Regions from separate parts of the Bacillus sp. DX3.1 genome, predicted to be linked through region 1. Evidence: riboswitches for the same ligand, from Rfam matches in the RefSeq annotation. Region 1 holds a riboswitch; each other region holds the start of a gene.
What was found. A riboswitch is a leader RNA that binds a small molecule or an ion and turns the genes downstream of it on or off. The one in region 1 is predicted to bind S-adenosylmethionine.

Region 1 (6,460 bases):
CTTCTATTTTTCCATAAATCGTAACACCCCACCGCGCTGAAAGGTTCTCTAATAAAACAAGTGGTGTATTTCCTTCGTGTAACGTCAGGGGTGGCGTCTTTTCTGTAATAGGTAGGAAGTCCTTATATTCAGCAAGCAGCCCTTTCCACATTATCTAGCATCCCCTTCGATTCGATAGTTTGCTTTTACACAATCTACTTCTTCGTATGATTGCAGTGTATGTAAAATATATTCATAATCTGCAAGGGATGCACGATGTGTTACGATGACAATCTCAGCTGCTCCTTTCTGCTGTAATGGCATTTGGATAATCTTTTCAAAGCTAACACCACGCTCTGAGAATAGTGATGTAATTTTTGCAAATACACCAATCTCATCTTGTACATGTAGACGTAAAAACTTTTTCACGAAAATTTCGTCTTTTTCTTTTAACAATTTCTCATATTGCGGAGAAACCGCACTATTTCCTGTTACACCAAGGCGCACATTTTGCATCACCGCAACTAGGTCAGAAACAACTGCTGTTGCTGTTGGCAAACTTCCGGCACCAGGACCGTAAAACATCGTTTCTCCTACCGCCTCACCATATACATATACAGCATTATATTCATTTTGAACAGCAGCAAGAGGATGTGTATTAGGAAGTAACGTTGGCTCGACTGTTACCTCTAATTTTTCTCCATCTCGCTTTGCGAGTCCAATTAATTTAATTGTGTATCCTAAGCTTTTACTATACTTAATATCTTCCTCTGTGATGGATGTAATCCCCTTCACCTTCACATCCCCAAGCTCCACATTTGTAGAAAAACCTAGAGTTGCCAAAATCGTCATTTTTCTTGCTGCATCTAATCCTTCTACGTCTGATGTTGGATCTGCTTCCGCAAATCCAAGCTCCTGCGCTTCTCTTAACACGTCGTCGTATGCTCTCCCTTCGTCAGACATTTTTGTCAAAATAAAGTTTGTTGTTCCATTCACAATTCCCATCACTTTTGTAATAAGATCCGAAGAAAGTCCTTCTACGATGCTACGTAAAATTGGGATACCTCCAGCTACACTCGCTTCGTAAAATAGATCAGCTTGATTTTCTTTTGCAGCGTTAAGTAATTCTGCTCCGTGCAATGCCATTAAATCTTTATTGGCAGTGACAACGTGCTTACCACTTTGCAAAGCTTTCAAAATATACGCTTTTGCCTCTGGAACACCGCCCATTACTTCAATGACAACATCAATGTCAGGATTATCTATAATTTCACTTGGATTCTTCGTTAATAGAGTAGAGGGTACTTGGACTTCTCTCTCTTTTTCAATATTTTGTACTAATACTTTTGCTATTTTCACTGGGCAACCTACTTGATGCATAAGACGATCTTGATGATCCGTAATAATACGAACCACACCGCTGCCAACTGTCCCAAGGCCTAATAAGCCCACTTGAATTTCATTCATGATACTGTCCACCCCTCTAGATAATTGTATTTAGATGCCATTATATAAGTTAAATTTTAGAAAAACAATATATTTTGAACATTCGGAAAAATAGAGGTTGTTCATTACAAAGAAAACGTTGCCACGTGTTATAGAATGATTATCTTATAAAACATAAGGGGTTTCTTGATACACATAATAATTTAACCAATTTGAAAATAATAAGTTTCCATGACTCCGCCACCTTACAAGTGGTTTTTCAGATGGATTATTATGTTTAAAATAGTTTTTAGGAATCGTAATATCTAACCCTCTTTGCCTATCTCGTTCATATTCTTGCTTTAACGTATCACAGCTATATTCACTATGACCGAGAGCAAAAATATGTTTACCATCTTGATTCATGACGAGATGGACACCCGCTTCTTCTGATGTTGCAAGTATTGTAAGCTCTGGTACTCTTTCAATATCAGATGCTCGCACTTCTGTATGACGAGAATGCGGGGCAAAAAAGAGTTCATCAAATCCCTGCAATAACTTCACATGCTGCTCATGCACCTCATGTTCAAATACACCAAACAGCTTTTCTGTCAGCGAGTATTTTGGAATTCCATAATGATAATACAGTCCAGCCTGTGCCCCCCAACAAATATGAAGGGTAGATGTTACATTTGTTTTGGAGTATTCCATAATGCGCCCGAGCTCTTCCCAATAATCTACATCTTCAAAAGGAATTGTTTCAATTGGAGCCCCCGTAATAATAAGTCCATCAAATCTTTCTCCTTCAATATCACGAAATGTTTTATAAAAACTTGTTAAATGTTCCTGCGCTACGTTACGTGATACATGAGACTCCATATGAAGCAAATGTACATCCAGTTGAAGCGGTGTATTACCGATTAACCGAAGCAACTGTGCCTCTGTTTCTTGTTTCGTTGGCATTAAGTTTAAAATTGCAATTTTTAAAGCACGTATATCTTGCGTTTCTGCTCGCTCTTTTGTCATCACAAAAATATTTTCCTTTTGCAACACTTTACGAGCCGGTAGATCTTTATCAACAATGATCGGCATGTGTTTTGCCTCCAACTAATGCTTCTTGTAAATCTGCAATAATATCAGATGCATCTTCTATACCGACCGATAAACGGACTAAATCAGATGTAACACCAGCTAAACGCCGCTCTTCTTCTGTTAATTGTCTGTGCGTTGTACTTGCTGGATGAATGACACATGTTCTTGCATCTGCTACGTGCGTCACTAAGGTTGCCAATTTAACGTTTGCAATGAAATCTTTGGCAGCCTGTAAACCACCTTTAACGCCAAACGTTAACACCCCACTTGCACCTTTTGGCAAATATTTTTGTGCTCGTGAATAATTCTCATTACTTTTCAGTCCTGGATAATTCACCCATTCAATTCGTTCATGATTAGCAAGCCACTGCGCCACTGCGAGCGCATTTTCACTATGACGCTCCATTCGTAAATGCAATGTTTCTAAACCGATATTGCTCATATACGCATTGAACGGGCTCATACAGTTTCCATAGTCTCTTAATAATTGCACACGAGCTTTTACAATATATGCCGCCTGCCCAAATTTTTGTACATAACTGACACCGTGATAGCTTGGGTCTGGTTCCACAAGCTCTGGGAACTTTCCATTTGTCCAATCAAAATTTCCACCATCAATAACAATTCCGCCTAATGAGCTTGCATGACCATCGATATATTTCGTTGTAGAATGAACAACAATATTCGCCCCATGTTCAAACGCTTGGCACAAATATGGCGTTGCCAATGTATTATCGACGATAAACGGTATTTCCAGCTCTTTTGCTGCCGCTGCAAACTCTTCAAAATTTATAACATTCATCGCTGGATTTCCAAGTGACTCAGCATAAATTAATTTTGTTTTATCATTTGCGAGCGCCACAATTTCATCAGCAGTCTGGTTCGAATTAAAGAATGTCACATCAATTCCAAGCTTACGTAGACTTACTCCAAATAAATTAACTGTTCCCCCATAAACTGTTGAAGAACAGAGCAGGTGGTCACCACTGCCACAAATATTTAAAACTGCAAGCATAATTGCAGCTTGACCAGATGCTGTTGCAACAGCTCCAACACCGCCCTCTAACTCTGTTAGCTTCTGTTCAAATGCTGCCAGTGTCGGATTACCAATACGCGTATAAATATAGCCCTCTGCCTCTAAATTAAAGAGCGCGGCTAAATCATCCGACGTATCATATTTGTACGTCGTGCTTTGATATAGCGGCAGGACGCGAGGTTCACCATTCTTTGGTGTATAGCCACCTTGCACACAAATTGTTCCTTTTCCCCATGATTCTCCCATTTTTTAATCTCCTTTCTTCTCTCTCACTCTAAGAGTCAAGAATTAACGCCTTCCATCAATAGATTGAGTATTCATCCTCAATCTATTGATAATAGTTTCACTTTATGAAAATAAAAAAACTGCTTCTTTCCCGAACAAGAAAGAAGCAGTTTGAAAACACGCTCTGATTTTATCTTTCTTATCTGTCAGGGTACTACCTGCAGGATTTGGCACAATTCCGCTAATCGGCTGTTGCCAAGGTTTCATAGGGCCTGTCCCTCCACCTTTTCTTGATAAGACTATTCAATTACCGTTGATTTTATAGCAATATTTTCCTACTGTCAATTATTTTTTTCTGAATTTTTCCAAAAGATTTTATTAACAGTTTAATTATTTATTCCTAAAATTTAAATTTAAAAAACCAAAGAAAATGGCTCTATCTAAAGAAAAAGAATACCTTTTAAAAACCTTACTTACTATGTAAAATTAAAGAGTTATATCTAATCATAGTAACTATCAACATAATATATTTAACAATGCTACACTTTATACAAATGTTGTCAAAATATATACAAAAACACGATTACAATTACGAATGTTTCAGGGCTTCATAAAATAATAATGCTGATTTTTATAATATATTTTGAATAAGTAATTCTCTTACAAAGATAATATGCATATTGAATTAGTTATCCAATTATTTTCGTATCATAATCTCTAACTTTTTCATAATAGAATATAACATAAAGGAGGCATAAAGAATGGCCATTAGGAGAGGTATGCACTACTTACTCATCATATATGGTATGTTTCTAGGTTCTATAGTTGGTGCTACAGTCTGGTTATTTTTAGTTGTCACCAATGCTGGAATTCACTTCATTTGGGAATATTTACCCAAAGAATTTACATTACCACCTTATTACACAATTTGTGTAACAATAATCGGTGGTGTTCTTATCGGATTATCACAGAAGTACTTCGGTACATACCCACGGTTAATGCCAGAGGTAATGGCTGAATATAAGAAAACAGGTAGGATTGAGTACCATTTTGTGCATCAAGCTACGTTAACAGCTATTATTGTTTTAGTATTTGGCGCAAGCTTAGGACCAGAAGCAGCACTTGTTGGGATTATAGGTGGACTTTGTACGTGGATTGGTGATCGCTTTAATTTTGCTTTAAAAGGAATGCAGGGACTAACAGAAATTGGGATTGGCGCTACTTTAAGTGTTATTTTTAATGCACCGCTATTCGGTTATTTAGCCCCAAGCGAAAATGAGAATGATCGACTTGCTGAAGTTTCTAAAGGGAAAAAGGCTATTGTATATCTCGCTACTACTTTTACTGGTTTTTCTGTTTATTTATTACTTAGTAAATTTGATAATCGAGGATCTTTTATTGTTAATTTTGGAGAAGGATCTTTTGCACTCCATGAATGGATTGCCTTTCTCCCTCTTGCTTGTATAGGTGCTGGTGTAGGCTATTTTTATTTCAAGATAGAATATATACTGGAAAAAGTAGTACATCCTTTTCAAGAATATAAACTAGCATTAGGGATTATAGGTGGCATTCTTTTAGGGATTGCAGGAACTTTCCTCCCGTATACAATGTTTTCAGGAGAACACCAATTAAAAGAATTAGTGAATGAGTGGACAGAATTATCATTTGGGTTGCTGTTTCTTTCAGGGGTTTTAAAATTATGTGTAACGGCAGTTTGTTTAAATACAGGTTGGCGTGGTGGACACATTTTTCCGATTATATTTGCTGGTGCAAGTATTGGATATGCTATGGCCACTGTCATACCAGTAGATCCAATTGCTTCTGTAGCCATCGTGACGACAGCCATTTCAAGCTATGCATTACGAAAACCAATCGCTATTACAGTATTATTGCTTATGTTCTTCCCAATCAATTTATTATTACCAATGCTTGGAGCCGCAATGATTGGTAATTTATTTCCACTTCCTAACCATAGTGAGAATAAACAGGCGGCTAGTGCAAATATCAAATAGTAAAATAAACAAATAAAAAGCAGTACCATCGCTATAAAAGTGTTGGTACTGCATATAATACTGCTTTCTTTGAGTGACAATTATGCTTTTAATTAAAATTTGCTTGCTACTTTAACAGCTTCTTCAAGACCTGCTGCAATAATTTCTTCTGTTTTATCTGGGAATTGATTGTGACCTTCAATAACTACTGTCTCCATATCTTTTACACCAAAGAAGCCCATCATGCTTGCTACGTATTTAACAGCCATTTCCATTCCAGCTGCTGGTCCTTCAGAGTATACACCACCGCGTGCGTTTAATAATGCAATTTTCTTATCTCCAATAAGACCTACTGGACCTTCTGGTGTATATTTAAATGTTTTACCAGCACGGTTTAAGTAATCGATGTATGTGTGAAGTACAGCCGGAATTGTTAAGTTCCATAATGGGAAACCAAATACTACTTTATCCGCTGCAAGGAATTGATCTAAATATTTATCAGCAATAGCTACTACTTTTGCCTCTTCTGCTGTTAAGTCAAACCCTTTACCTGCTTTAAATGTACCATTAATCATGTCTACACCTACATATGGCAAATCTTCTTTGAATAGATCAAGTTCTACAACTGTATCATTTGGATGTGATTCTTTGTAACTTGCTAAAAATGCTTCATATAATTTCACACTAACTGCTTGGTCTGCTGGACGGTTGT
Region 2 (6,460 bases), 530 kb from region 1:
ATAAGCAGTTAGTGGAAGAAATCTTAAATGAACCAATTCCAGAGGATATGGATGTGAAAGACGAGGACTAGATCATTTTGTATTCCAAATGTTATATGGTGTCATTTTTAAATACCGTTTTAAGATGTATAGGATAAACATCTCGAAACGGTATTTTTTTATGATGAAATAATCAACTTGAGTGAATGAGTAGGGGGCTAATATTATGCTAGGTATTGAAGAGAGCCCTGCTATATAAATACAAATTAAAAAACCGACATAAAACCCTTCTTTTTAGGTGGGAGAGAGTATCCGACCATGCATAGAAGCGGTCAGATCCTTTTCCTGCCCAGACATAGTGAAAACAAAGAGAGAAAACGAGTGCAGGTCACCTTTTGTTATCCATAGCCGCGGCTTATATGTTGAAAAATCAAAATGGATTTATATAGTTAGAGAATGCACGTACTTTATGAGAGTAGCTGTATAATATAAGGTTTTTAATATGTTTAGACAGATGCATGTTGTTCTGAAAGCAATTTCATAAGTATAATTTATAGCACTAGCAAGTGAAATGTAATATGCTGTTGCACCGCTTAAAAGGAGTATTCATATGAATAAGTTTCAAAGTTTGATTTAAGAAGAAAAGGAAGCTTTAAAGGTATTTTTAATATTATTTTATTTTATATTTTTGTTGTATGACATTATATATTATTTTATATATCCTGCAATGAACATAAATGAAGCACAGGTCGGATGGCCAGAAGGTGGATTGGGAATTGGAGTATATATTTTTGTAGGTTCATTACTCCCAATTTCAATTTATCTCCAAAAAAGGGATCATACTTATTTTGTGAAATATTTATTTTTTATTGGGTATATGCTAATTGATTTGATTAATAATTTAATGATTTATTTACGTACGGATCGAGTATTTGAAAATGGAAACATAGTAGAGATATTTTTCATACTTTTTGCACCAGTCTTTGCAAATAGAAAATACTTTTGTTTAGTCTCTTTTGGTGCGATTGGCAAGTATGTTTTCTTTGCTTTATTATTATGGGATTTAAAAGTAGTCATTCCTCTTGTGCTATGCATCTTTTTTTTCATTATTTCACGTTCTTTATTAAAGAGATTCCAATCGTATGTTAGCACAGTGGTGAAAGCATTAACGAATATAAAACAAACTGAAAACCTGGTATTGATCGGAAAAATATCTACAGCAATTGGGCATGAAATTCGAAACCCATTAACCGCTTTAAAAGGATTTACTCAAATTCAAAAAGACCGTAATCCTACTGATGTTGTTAGCTATGACATTATGTTACAAGAAATTGAGAGGATTAATGGAATTGTTAGTGAGTTAATGTTATTTGGAAAGCCAAAACCAATAACGTATCAATTGTGTGATATGCAAAAGATTTTGTTATATGTTGTTCAATTGATGGAAAGTTATGCAATGCAATATGCTGTGAATATTCATATACAAACAGATGAGCCTTTACCTCATATAAACGGTGATGAAAAACAATTAAAGCAAGTCCTATTAAATCTTATGAAAAATGGAATCGAATCTATGATGAATGGCGGAAATTTAAACGTTCATGCGTATAAAACTGGTGAAGGACACCTTTGTATTTGTATTCAAGACGAAGGGTGCGGTATGGATAGAGAGAAAATAAAGAAAATTGGTGAAGCGTTTTACACGACAAAGGAGAATGGAACAGGTCTTGGTTTAATGATTACATATAAAATTATTGAAGAACACCAAGGGGATATAAAAATTGAAAGTAATGTGGGCGTAGGAACAAAAGTTGAAATAATCTTACCGATTATATAATATATGAGAACAAGAGCACTTTGTCAGAAAAGTGCTCTTGTTGTGTAAATATAAACATTTTATAAAAGGTTCAAGAAGGCTTTTTTTTATAAAACACTTCGTTTATAATGGAGGAAAATATCGACATGTAGCATATAGCTAATGTACCGGTTTCAATTATTTAGATTTAAATAAAATTTGATTTTAAGTGAAAAAAGAGATGCGCACGCATCCTTTTTCTATGCTGATATTATGAAAGAGGTGGTATGGATGGAGTTAACATTATGGTCAAATGTATGTTTACACACGATTCAATTTCAAAAAGATGAAAAGAATTATATTGTAAAAGATACAGTTACAGGAGAAGCTTATAAAATGCCGCCGCTTTGTATTGATGCACTTGCGATGATGCGTGACGGGTTTTTACTAGGAGAAATTGAAGAAAAGTTAAAGGAAGAGTACCCAGAAGAAAAAGTGAATATTCTCGAATTTACGAGACAACTGTTAGAATTAGAGCTTGTTGGGATGATTGATGGGGAAGAAATTATTTGTACAAAAAAGAAAGACAAAGATTATCTTTCTTGGATCCGTCCTCGAATTGGACAGTTATTCTTGAACTGGAATAGAAAATATCGAGGCAGAGATCAATAATGGTCTCTGCTTTTTTGTGATGAACTAAAAGATAACAGCAAATGCTCTCGCGAAAGCACCATCACTATTTTTAATTTTTAGAGGTGCTGCGGAAAAGAAGAAACGCTGCTTTCCAATCGCATCTAAATTTGTTAAGTTTTCGATTAAGTAAATATCATTACCTAATAAAATATGATGGATAGGTGATGTTTCCGTTGTGACTTCATCTGGTGAAATGAAATCTAATCCAACAGATTTCACTTGTAATCGCACTAATTCTTCAGCAAGCTCTTCAGAGAGAGAGAATGCTTCTTCTGCATAAGCTTCTGTATTCCATTTTTTTGAGAGATTGGAATGGAAAATCACAATATCTCCTTCTTTCACTTCAACATCACGTAACACTTCTTTTGATAATTTTCTTTCTTGCACATGTGTTACATCAATGAGAATGGCTTCGCCTACAAACTGATCAAGCGGTAGTTGATCGATTGTTGTTGCTCCTGAAATAAAATGAGCGGGTGCATCACAATGTGTACCGACATGAACAACTGAATGAAAATCTGTTACTTGAAACCCGGTTTCTTCCACGCTTGTAATCGGTTCTAGATGAATCGGTGGTGTTCCAGGAAATTGAGACATATTATTTTCAAATGTTTGTGATAAATCGATAACTTTCATACTTGTATTCCTCCATTCGTGTTAGGTAAAAATAAAAAGCCCTTCTTTCAACCGAGAAAGAAGGGCTTTACATACAGTTATGTAAATTCATGTGTTATCTTCCAAAATGCAATGCATTTTGCAGGATTTAGCACCTGTTCAGTTTGTATAAACTGAGGTTGCCGGGCTTCAAAGGGCCAGTCCCTCTGCCTCTCTCGATAAGAAGTTTTATTAAGTTTTAAAATTAAGAATTTTCGTTATTTTGATTGTAATTCATTTCCTTTTCTATTGCAAGACGAAAAAAATAGGTGTTCACCCAATTGACGGGTGATGCATATTGTAGCTTATGTAAGTAAACTTCTGCAAAGGAGTGAGTGCAGTGACAGGGAGAATTTTAAATTATTATGCTGGTGGTAACACAGCGAGAGGTTTTTATAGCTTATATGAGGAAAATTTAATTGGGCTTGAAAGATTATTCATTTTAAAAGGCGGACCAGGAACAGGGAAATCATCACTGATGAAAGCGATTGGCCGCGAATGGGCTGAAAGAGGATATGATATTGAACTGCTACATTGTTCGTCTGATAATAACTCGATTGATGGTGTGATTATTCCAAAATTAAAAGTAGGGATTGTAGATGGCACCGCACCGCATGTTATTGAGCCGAAAGTGCCTGGCGTTGTGGAAGAATACGTAAACCTAGGAGTTGCTTGGGATTCAGAGCACTTGCGAAAGTATAAAAATGAAATTACACGTTATGTATCAGAAGCAAGTGGTGCGTTCCAATCTGCGTATGCATGTTTTCAAGAAGCGTTAGCAGTTCATGATGATTGGGAGAAAATTTATATTGATAATATTAATTTTCAAAAGGCGAATGAACTAACAGAAGAGCTCATTCAAAAACTGTTCACGGATAAACAAGGGAAACATGCGATTGTGAAACATCGTTTCTTAGGAGCTGCAACGCCAAAGGGTGCGGTTGATTTTGTTCCAAATTTAACAGAAGGTCTTCCGAATCGTTATTTTATAAAAGGGCGTCCTGGTTCTGGAAAATCAACGATGTTAAAAAAAATAGCAGTCGCAGCCGAAGAAAAAGGTTTTGATGTTGAGGTATATCATTGTGGATTTGATCCAAATAGCCTTGATATGATTATTGTAAGAGAATTAGGGTTTGCCATCTTTGATAGTACAGCACCGCATGAATATTTTCCGGTGCGAGAAGGCGATGAGATTATTGATATGTATGATCTTATTGTTACTCCAGGAACCGATGAAAAATACGCTACGGAAATTCGTGATGTTTCCATTCAATACAAAACCAAAATGAATGAAGCAATGTCTTTCTTAGCGAAAGCCAAAGCAGTGCGAGATAAATTAGAGCGCATCTATATTGCTGCGATGGATTTTACAAAGGTAGATGCTTATAAAAAAGAAATACAGAGCGAGTTTGAGCGAATTGCCAAGCTTGTTGCTCAAGGGCAGAAATAACGATAGCTGGACCACTTTTAAAAGGTGGTCCATTTTGTATATATATCCATTTTGATTTTTCGACATATAAGCCGCGGCTATGGATAACAAAAGGTGACCTGCACTCGTTTTCTCTCTTTGTTTTCACTATGTCTGGGCAGGAAAAGGATCTGACCGCTTCTATGCATGAACGGATGCTCTCTCCTACCTAAAAAGAAGTATTTTATGTCGGTTTTTTAATTTGTATTTATATAGAAAGCTGGATTCGGATTAGAATTGCTATAATCTTATATGGTATATTTTTCTAGAGAAGAAACGATAGGAAATATAGTTTTCAACATAATGAAGGAATTCTATTATTTTTGTCGAATTTCCGGGGAAATGATCAGAAAATGAGAGTGATACATATGAAAGAGAAAATTCAATTTGAACTACAGAGAATCGAGAAAGAGAACAACGTAAAAATCCTATTTGCAGTTGAATCAGGAAGCAGGGCATGGGGATTCCCATCGAAAGATAGTGATTATGATGTTCGTTTTGTATATATTCATCCAGTAGATTGGTATTTATCGATAAATGAAAAACGTGATGTCATTGAATACCCAATTAATGATGCTTTAGATATAAGTGGCTGGGATATTAGAAAAGCACTGCGGTTATTTGCAAAATCAAATCCAGCGCTATTAGAGTGGATTCGTTCCCCAATTTTTTATTCCAAGCAATCTGACTTTCCAGACCGCTTACAGAAGATGAGCGAAAATGATTTTGATCCAAAAGCAACGATTTATCACTACTTACATATGGCATCAAAAAATTATCGTGAATTTTTACAAGGTGAGAGAGTCAAATTGAAAAAATACTTCTACGTACTGCGTCCGATTTTAGCTTGTAAGTGGTTAGAAGAGAAAGGGGCATTGCCACCGGTGGAGTTTGAGCGGTTGATAACTGAACTAACATTGGATTCAATAATCGTAAGTGAAATTGAAGATTTACTAGTAAAGAAAAAAGCGGGTGTTGAGCTGGATGTTGGACCGGAAATTGCGGTATTAAATGAATTTTTAGAAGGGCAGATTGCGTATTATCAGGAGTATGTGAAAGGGATTGAAAAAGGGACGGGGATAGGTGTTGAGAAGTTAGATGTGTTGTTTCGGGATATGTTATTTGAAATAGAAAAAGAGCACCGATAATTTGGTGCTCTTTTTCTATTAGCTGATTTTCCTTTGTTTGTTAGGTATAAAGAAAACAGCAATGGATACAAGGAGTCCAGCGATTGCACCGATGCGTCCAAGACCAAGTCCCCATCCTAGCGATGTAGCACGAGCATGCGAAGGAAAGTATTGTGTTACATATGCATTTAATATTTGAGTGATTCCAACTGAGCCAATACCAGTTAGTCCAATTAATACATAAATAATGGGATGAAATGCATAATAAAGTAACTGTTTCAATTACATAGTTAAGTTTATTTTATAGGAAGTTAATTTCCGTCAACCCGTTTCAACGGTTCATCCGCTGGCCCCTCAATCACATCGCCATCAATCGAAAATCTTGATCCATGACAAGGACAATCCCACGTGCAATCACCGCTATTCCATTCCACCTCACAGCCAAGATGCGTACAAGTCGTGTCGACGATGTGTAGTTTTCCATCATCATCTTTATAAGCACCAGCACGCTTTCCATGTACTCTTACAACGGCACCTTCGCCATTTTCTAGGTCTTCTGGTTTGCGAAGAGCAAATTCTAATTTGCCTTCAATCAAATGTTTCGCGACATCTAGGTTTTGAGAAACAAATGTTTTAATATCTGGATCTGCATGGAATCGTGACGGAGCAAATAGTTCTTTGTAAGGGCTATCTACTTTTGTAATGGAAGCTTTCAGTAGTAGTGCTGCTGCTGTTCCAGTTGTC
Region 3 (6,460 bases), 1.3 Mb from region 1:
TACCTATTAAAAACTTTTCGCCTTTCCTTCCAGTAATCGTTGCACGCTACTTTGCATCGCTTCCCAGCGTTCCATAAATTCATCTATTGCATCTTCACCTTTTTCTGTTAATGTATAATATTTTCGCTTTGGACCAGATGGAGATTCCTTCATTGTGCTTACAATTAATCCCTCTTTTTGCATCCGAATTAATAACGGATAAATACTACCTTCACTTGCCATTGTAAAACCATACTGCGCCAGTTTTTCGCTCATTTCATATCCATATATTTCTCCTTCAGAGATAATGGCAAGAAGGCATCCTTCAAGAATCCCCTTTAGCATTTGACTTGTCGACATAATTCAAATCCTCCCTCTATCTTGTTTTACAAGATAGATAAGTGTAAGTATCTTGCTTTACAAAGTAGTAGAGCAGAGGCTATTTTGTAAAACAAGATAGCTAAACATATTTTTCCCAAATGTTTGCAGGATTTCCTTTGTTTTTTCTCTAAATAGAGCAATAAGACTATTCTACCAATAAAGGAGTGCTTACTTGATGTTCACGAATCGCGTTGTATTTTTAACAGGTGCTGCAAGCGGAATTGGCTATGAAATGGGGAAAGCTTTTGCAAAGGAAGGTGCGAAAGTTGTAATCAGCGACCGTCTTGAAGATCGTTCCAAAGAAGCTGCCGAGCAGTTACGTCACGAAGGGTATGAAGCAATTGGAATGAAATGTGATGTCACGTCCGAACAAGAAATTTCACAAGCTATTTCTGAAACTGTTACACACTGGGGTTCACTTGATGTTTTAATCAATAACGCTGGTATGCAGCACGTTTCACCTATTGAAGAATTTCCAACAGATAAGTTTGAACAGCTCATTAAAATTATGCAAATCGCACCATTTATTGCGATTAAACACGCTTTCCCTATTATGAAAAAACAAAAGTATGGCCGAATTATTAATGTTGCATCTATTAATGGACTTGTTGGTTTTGCAGGAAAATCTGCTTACAATAGTGCAAAGCATGGTGTTATTGGTTTAACAAAAGTGGCTGCTTTAGAAGGAGCAGAACATGGAATTACTGTGAATGCCCTCTGCCCAGGCTATGTCGATACACCTCTTGTTCGCAACCAACTACAAGATTTAGCAACAACAAGAAATGTGCCGCTAGAACGTGTATTAGAAGAAGTCATCTATCCGCTCGTTCCACAAAAACGCTTGTTAGCAGCACAAGAGATTGCCGATTATGCTTTATTTTTAGCTAGTGAAAAAACAAAAGGTGTAACTGGACAAGCTGTTGTTATCGATGGTGGCTACATAGCGCAGTAGTTTTTTATCCCGCTATTTACAGGCAGTAAGACCCCCACTGATTAAAGTTTCACTTTAGCTTTTATATCACCAAACAGGCTTATGCTCTTACATGCATAAGCCTGTTCTGTTACCTCGTTTCATTCGGAGCCTCATATCTTGTCATTTGCTGTGGGAGCTTCTCAATTGCTACAATCACTCCATCTAACTTACTTTCAATTCGGTGCAGTAAATATAGCGTCACAACAATCGGAAACCCCACATTTCCAACCATAGATATCCATTCCTCCATGTGCTTCTCCTCCTTTCTTCTATATAAATAAGAGGAAGCAAAGAAAATTGGTAACAAAAAAACAAGCTAACATCTATCAGCTTGTTTTTCCAAATAATGAAGCAATTTCACCTTCATAATTTCCTTGTAAAATTCCTTTTTCGGTAATAATCCCTGTTATTAAATTATGCGGCGTCACATCGAATGCGGGATTATATACATCAATACCTATTGGTGCAATTTGCTTCCCATCAAGCTTTGTAACCTCAGATTCATCTCGTTCTTCAATAACAATTTCAGCACCCGTTTTCTTTGTAATATCAAATGTAGAAAGTGGAGCAGCTACGTAAAAAGGAATCTGAAAATATTTTGCTAGTATAGCTAAATTTGATGTTCCAATTTTGTTTGCTGTGTCACCGTTCGCCACAATTCGATCTGCCCCCACAATGATTGCAGCAACCTTTTTCGTCCGAATCGTATGTGCTGCCATATTATCTGTAATAAGTGTTACATCAATACCCGCTTGCTTTAGCTCCCATGTAGTAAGACGTGCACCTTGTAGGACAGGCCTTGTTTCACATGCGTATGCGTGCAAATTTATACCTCGTTCTTTTCCGATATAAAATGGGGCTAACGCTGTTCCATAGCGCGCCGTTGCAATACTTCCTGCATTACAAATCGTTAAAATACGGTCGCCATCTTTAAACTGTGTCAGCGCATTCTCTCCAATACTGCGGCACACTCTTTCATCTTCCTGCTGAATTTGAAGTGCTTCCTCTTCTAGTTTCTTTCTTGCTTCTTTAATTGTTGTTACATGCTGAATAGAAGCAGCAATCCGGTCGATTGACCAAAATAAATTAACCGCGGTTGGACGTGATGTCGCTAAATAGTTACAGTCTCTTTTAAATCGTTTTTGAAAGTCTTCGATATTTGTAACATCATATTTTTTAGCAGCAAGCGCTAAGCCAAATGCAGCTATAATTCCAATGGCTGGCGCTCCGCGTACTTCTAACATAACAATGCTTTTCCACACATCTTCAATCGTAGTTAATGTTTTATACTCTACAACATGTGGTAATTTCGTTTGATTTAATACAGCAATAGAATCCCCTTTCCAGCTTACAGAACGCGGAACGGCAACTGTTGTGCTCATATTCTTACTCCCTCTCCTGATACAATATATTGAAATAACGCTCGAAACACCTGGATATCTGCACCTGTCGTTTCATGTAACAATAATTCTCGGCCTAAATATAGCGCTTGTTTTTTTGCTTGAATTCTTCTTTTTCCGTCCACGATTCCATCTAAATCAGCTACATGTGCTAACCCAATTGTTCGGCGAATGATTTCACAACCAGCAAATCCAACTGCATCAGCAAAAATATTTTGCAGTACAATTGCTAACCACTGTTTCTCTTTCGTATATGATTCTACGCCTTCTAATACCCATAGTTTTGTAAAGGTTTCTACAAAATTACTCCACGTTTTTTCTATATGATAGAATAGTATATTTCTTTTCTCTTCTTCTCGTGACAGCGCATTTAGCAACAAATTCGCAATAAATTGTCCAAGATCAAATCCAAGCGGCCCAAATGTTGCAAACTCCGGATCAATCACCTTCGTTTCTGATGGAGAAGAAAAAATACTTCCTGTATGTAAATCTCCATGAATTAACGTTTCTTTTCTCGTTAAGAATTTATATTTACACTGCGCTGCCTGTAATTTTAGTTTTTTATCACACCAAAGTTCATCTAGGACTGGTTGCAGTGCTTCTTCGTAATCATTTGTAGCAGAATTTGCAAATGGATCTGTAAACACAAGATCTTCCGTTATTTTACATAGATCAGGATTCACAAACTGACCATCTAGTACTCTCTTTTCTTCTGATTGCAGCCCAAAATCTGAAGTGTAAAAAAGGACATATGCTAAAAAACGACCAATATGTTGTGATAAAAGCGGATAATCCTCACCCTCTATCAATCCTTTACGGGTAATTGTAAGATTCGATAAATCCTCCATTACCGTCACAGCTAGCGTTTCATCATGACCATATACTTTCGGTGCATATTCAGGCACATATTTCCCGAAAATCTGTAGCGCTTGATTTTCAATTGTCGCCCGTCCTAATGAAAGTGGCCAACTTTCTCCAACAACTTTTGCATATGGAAGAGCCTGTTTTACAATGATACCGTGCTCCCCATCATGAAGACGGAACACATAATTTAAATTTCCATCCCCAATTTCATGACAAGTCACCTTTGCACCTTTTTCAAAGTACCCATGCTCTTTTACATATTGGATTGCTGTTTCTTCTGTTAATGATTGATATCCCATCTTCTTCTCCCTCCTTTTTAAATCTCAGGGTTTTTCATCATAAGAAAAACCCCTTTTAACGACGAAAGAGGTTTGAAGTTTATCTTCTCCCCTCTTATCTGTCAGAAAGCTTTCCTTTCTGCTGGAATTAGCACCGTGCCTTAATGGCGCATACGCGCCCCATTTCACAATGGTATTACGGTCGGTTGCTGGGTTTCATCGGGCCAAATCCCTCCACCTGCTCTTGATAAGAGTTGCAATATTTGAATTTTCAAGTTTCTGATGAAGACTATAACAAGAATAAAAATCACTTGTCAACATTTTTTCCGTAAAAGCCCCCTGATCAAAATTTCACTTTATTTGTATAGATCTGGACGGCGATCAACAAAGACAGGAATTCCTTTTCGTACTTCATTGATTTTTTCTAAGTCCAGTGCACCATGCAAAATAGATTCTGTTTCATCTGCTTCCGCTACAATTTATTGTGATAGGTAAGGCTTTGAAGTTATCTACACCTTTTCCCCCACATCACACCGTACACGATAGTTTCCCATCATACGGCGTTCCATCGTTTCCAACTGACACTATAAGTTATTCTAGATTGTAATCGGTTCGTTTTCAGACTTAGTACGAAGTTTATTTAATTTGTTTAGTGATTTTTCGTTAAAATTAAGCGAGAGAAGCACGTGTTTTATCTTCACTATGTCGGTCATGTGAATTAATTTATGGACGAATGAGTCAACAATGACTAGATTACTGTAAGTATCCGTTCCTCCCTTGTTAAGGGGAACTACGTGGTGACAATGTACTCTGTCAATTCCAATAACATCACCAATTACGTAACATTTTCCATATTGAGCGACATATTTAGATATCCTATTGTCGTTATATTCGATGCTCCTATTTTTTGAATAGGTAGTCATAACTTGTTTAAGAACGTCCCGAGGTATGGCTTTAAGATTTTCATGGATTTTACTTCTTCCCTTAACCGTGTAGTTACAAATACTTTGAGAGAAATTCCATGGGTTTTTATGGTGCATACCAGTGATAGGGAGTAACGGTATGTTACAAACCGAATATATTTTGGTATTAGGCAGAATGCCTTTGGCTCGCTTTTGAAAATTCTTAGGAGTTTCACTGAAACAAATTTTCTTACTATTCTCCCTAAGTCTGTTTTTGATGGATTTGAGAAGAGTGTAGCAAATCTCTGTCAAATCAATGTATATTTTGGTAGCATATTTGTAATAATTTTGTATGCCAATAAGGGTAGTGTTGTATCTTATCACAGCTTCCGCTGTTGGGTTTCTCTGTATCTCTTTAATTTTGTCCCTGAGGATTCGTTTAGTCTTTTGTATGGCTTTATCTGTCATACTAGTTTTGGCAACATACCCATGTCTTGATTGTTTTTGTTGGACTAGTTTGACCTTGAATCCTAAGAAGATAGACGAATTCTTTTTGAGATTTACAACCTTAGATTTCTCTGTGTTTACATCGAGTCCAAGGCGCTTCTTGAGAAAATCAACAGTGGCATAATAGAATTTCTTTGCATCTGTATATGATTTACACATTATTTTAAAATCGTCTGCGTAACGCACAATATGTCCACCTTTAAGATTTCTATTCTTGCGTGCCCACACAAGCCATCCTGGTGACAATTTTGCATTCTTGGGAGTAAAGTTCTCCCATTGGTTACAAATCCACCAATCCAGTTCATTAAGTACGATATTGGAGAGTAATGGTGAAATAATACCACCTTGCGGTGTACCTTTAGTAGGAATTCCCTCCCCATGGATTTCAGATTTGAGAATTTTTGATATCACACATAGAAGTGATTTATCTCTGATTCCCAGTGTCCACATCTGCTTTAAGAGTTTTCCATGATTGACATTATCAAAGAATCCTTTGATATCAATATCTACACAGTAATGGTTGCGATATATATTCATAAGACTAACCATACGACTTAAGGCATGATGTGTACTTCTGCTTGGTCTAAATCCATAACTATGGTTATAGAATTTTGCTTCACAGATAGGTTCCAAGACTTGTAATATACTTTGTTGGACTAACCTATCCCAAATGGTAGGGATACCTAGGGGACGTGTTTTGTTACTTCCCTCTTTAGGAATATTTACTCTCCTAACAGCGTTAGGACGATATCGTTGTAGTCTGCTTCTGACCTGCTTAATAATTTGTGAGTCATTCAGATGCCAAATGTCTTTGATTGTTAATCCGTCTACGCCAGCTGTTTTACTACCCTTATTAGTTTTGATGTTTCTATATGCTAATCTAATATTTTCTTCTGAACCAATAATGTCCATTAACTTATAGAAATTGTTACCATTGAGACTTTGCGAATATAGTTCGTCATATTGAGATTGCATGTCGTAATATTCGTTATGTCTAAGTTTGGTTTTCTTCAACATGGGCTGTAGCCTCCTTTCTTGCAAGAAGCACTACATCTCTTAGTCTTACCCGAATCCATGCTAACCGTTGGTAACTGTTCAGTCTTCAATCGACTAGTGGCTATCCCTCCACGTTCGTTAGACGCTTCATCGGTACTGTGCCACCACTTTCACTACCAT

Region 2: linked by a shared signal. The riboswitch ahead of QRE67_RS02250 (cyclase family protein) and the one ahead of QRE67_RS25530 (bifunctional O-acetylhomoserine aminocarboxypropyltransferase/cysteine synthase) in region 1 are both predicted to bind S-adenosylmethionine.
Region 3: linked by a shared signal. The riboswitch ahead of mtnK (S-methyl-5-thioribose kinase) and the one ahead of QRE67_RS25530 (bifunctional O-acetylhomoserine aminocarboxypropyltransferase/cysteine synthase) in region 1 are both predicted to bind S-adenosylmethionine.

What each region holds. Positions count from the first base shown of each region.
Region 1 covers NZ_CP128153.1:5,090,120-5,096,579, forward strand. The annotation lists gene thrC (threonine synthase) at 1-151, opposite strand, end outside; gene QRE67_RS25520 (homoserine dehydrogenase) at 151-1,446, opposite strand; gene metA (homoserine O-acetyltransferase MetA) at 1,591-2,496, opposite strand; gene QRE67_RS25530 (bifunctional O-acetylhomoserine aminocarboxypropyltransferase/cysteine synthase) at 2,480-3,778, opposite strand; SAM riboswitch class I at 3,954-4,057, opposite strand; gene QRE67_RS25535 (chloride channel protein) at 4,519-5,769, shown strand; gene QRE67_RS25540 (FMN-dependent NADH-azoreductase) at 5,862-6,460, opposite strand, start outside.
Region 2 covers NZ_CP128153.1:439,251-445,710, forward strand. The annotation lists gene QRE67_RS02235 (helix-turn-helix domain-containing protein) at 1-71, shown strand, start outside; partial or broken gene QRE67_RS02240 (ATP-binding protein) at 590-1,816, shown strand; gene QRE67_RS02245 (hypothetical protein) at 2,066-2,446, shown strand; gene QRE67_RS02250 (cyclase family protein) at 2,471-3,103, opposite strand; SAM riboswitch class I at 3,195-3,307, opposite strand; gene QRE67_RS02255 (PRK06851 family protein) at 3,462-4,571, shown strand; gene QRE67_RS02260 (nucleotidyltransferase domain-containing protein) at 4,958-5,737, shown strand; partial or broken gene QRE67_RS02265 (MFS transporter) at 5,756-5,965, opposite strand; gene QRE67_RS02270 (FAD-dependent oxidoreductase) at 6,028-6,460, opposite strand, start outside.
Region 3 covers NZ_CP128153.1:3,760,550-3,767,009, forward strand. The annotation lists gene QRE67_RS18695 (PadR family transcriptional regulator) at 7-339, opposite strand; gene QRE67_RS18700 (3-hydroxybutyrate dehydrogenase) at 536-1,312, shown strand; gene QRE67_RS18705 (YvrJ family protein) at 1,422-1,583, opposite strand; gene mtnA (S-methyl-5-thioribose-1-phosphate isomerase) at 1,660-2,715, opposite strand; gene mtnK (S-methyl-5-thioribose kinase) at 2,712-3,896, opposite strand; SAM riboswitch class I at 3,988-4,129, opposite strand; gene ltrA (group II intron reverse transcriptase/maturase) at 4,472-6,301, opposite strand.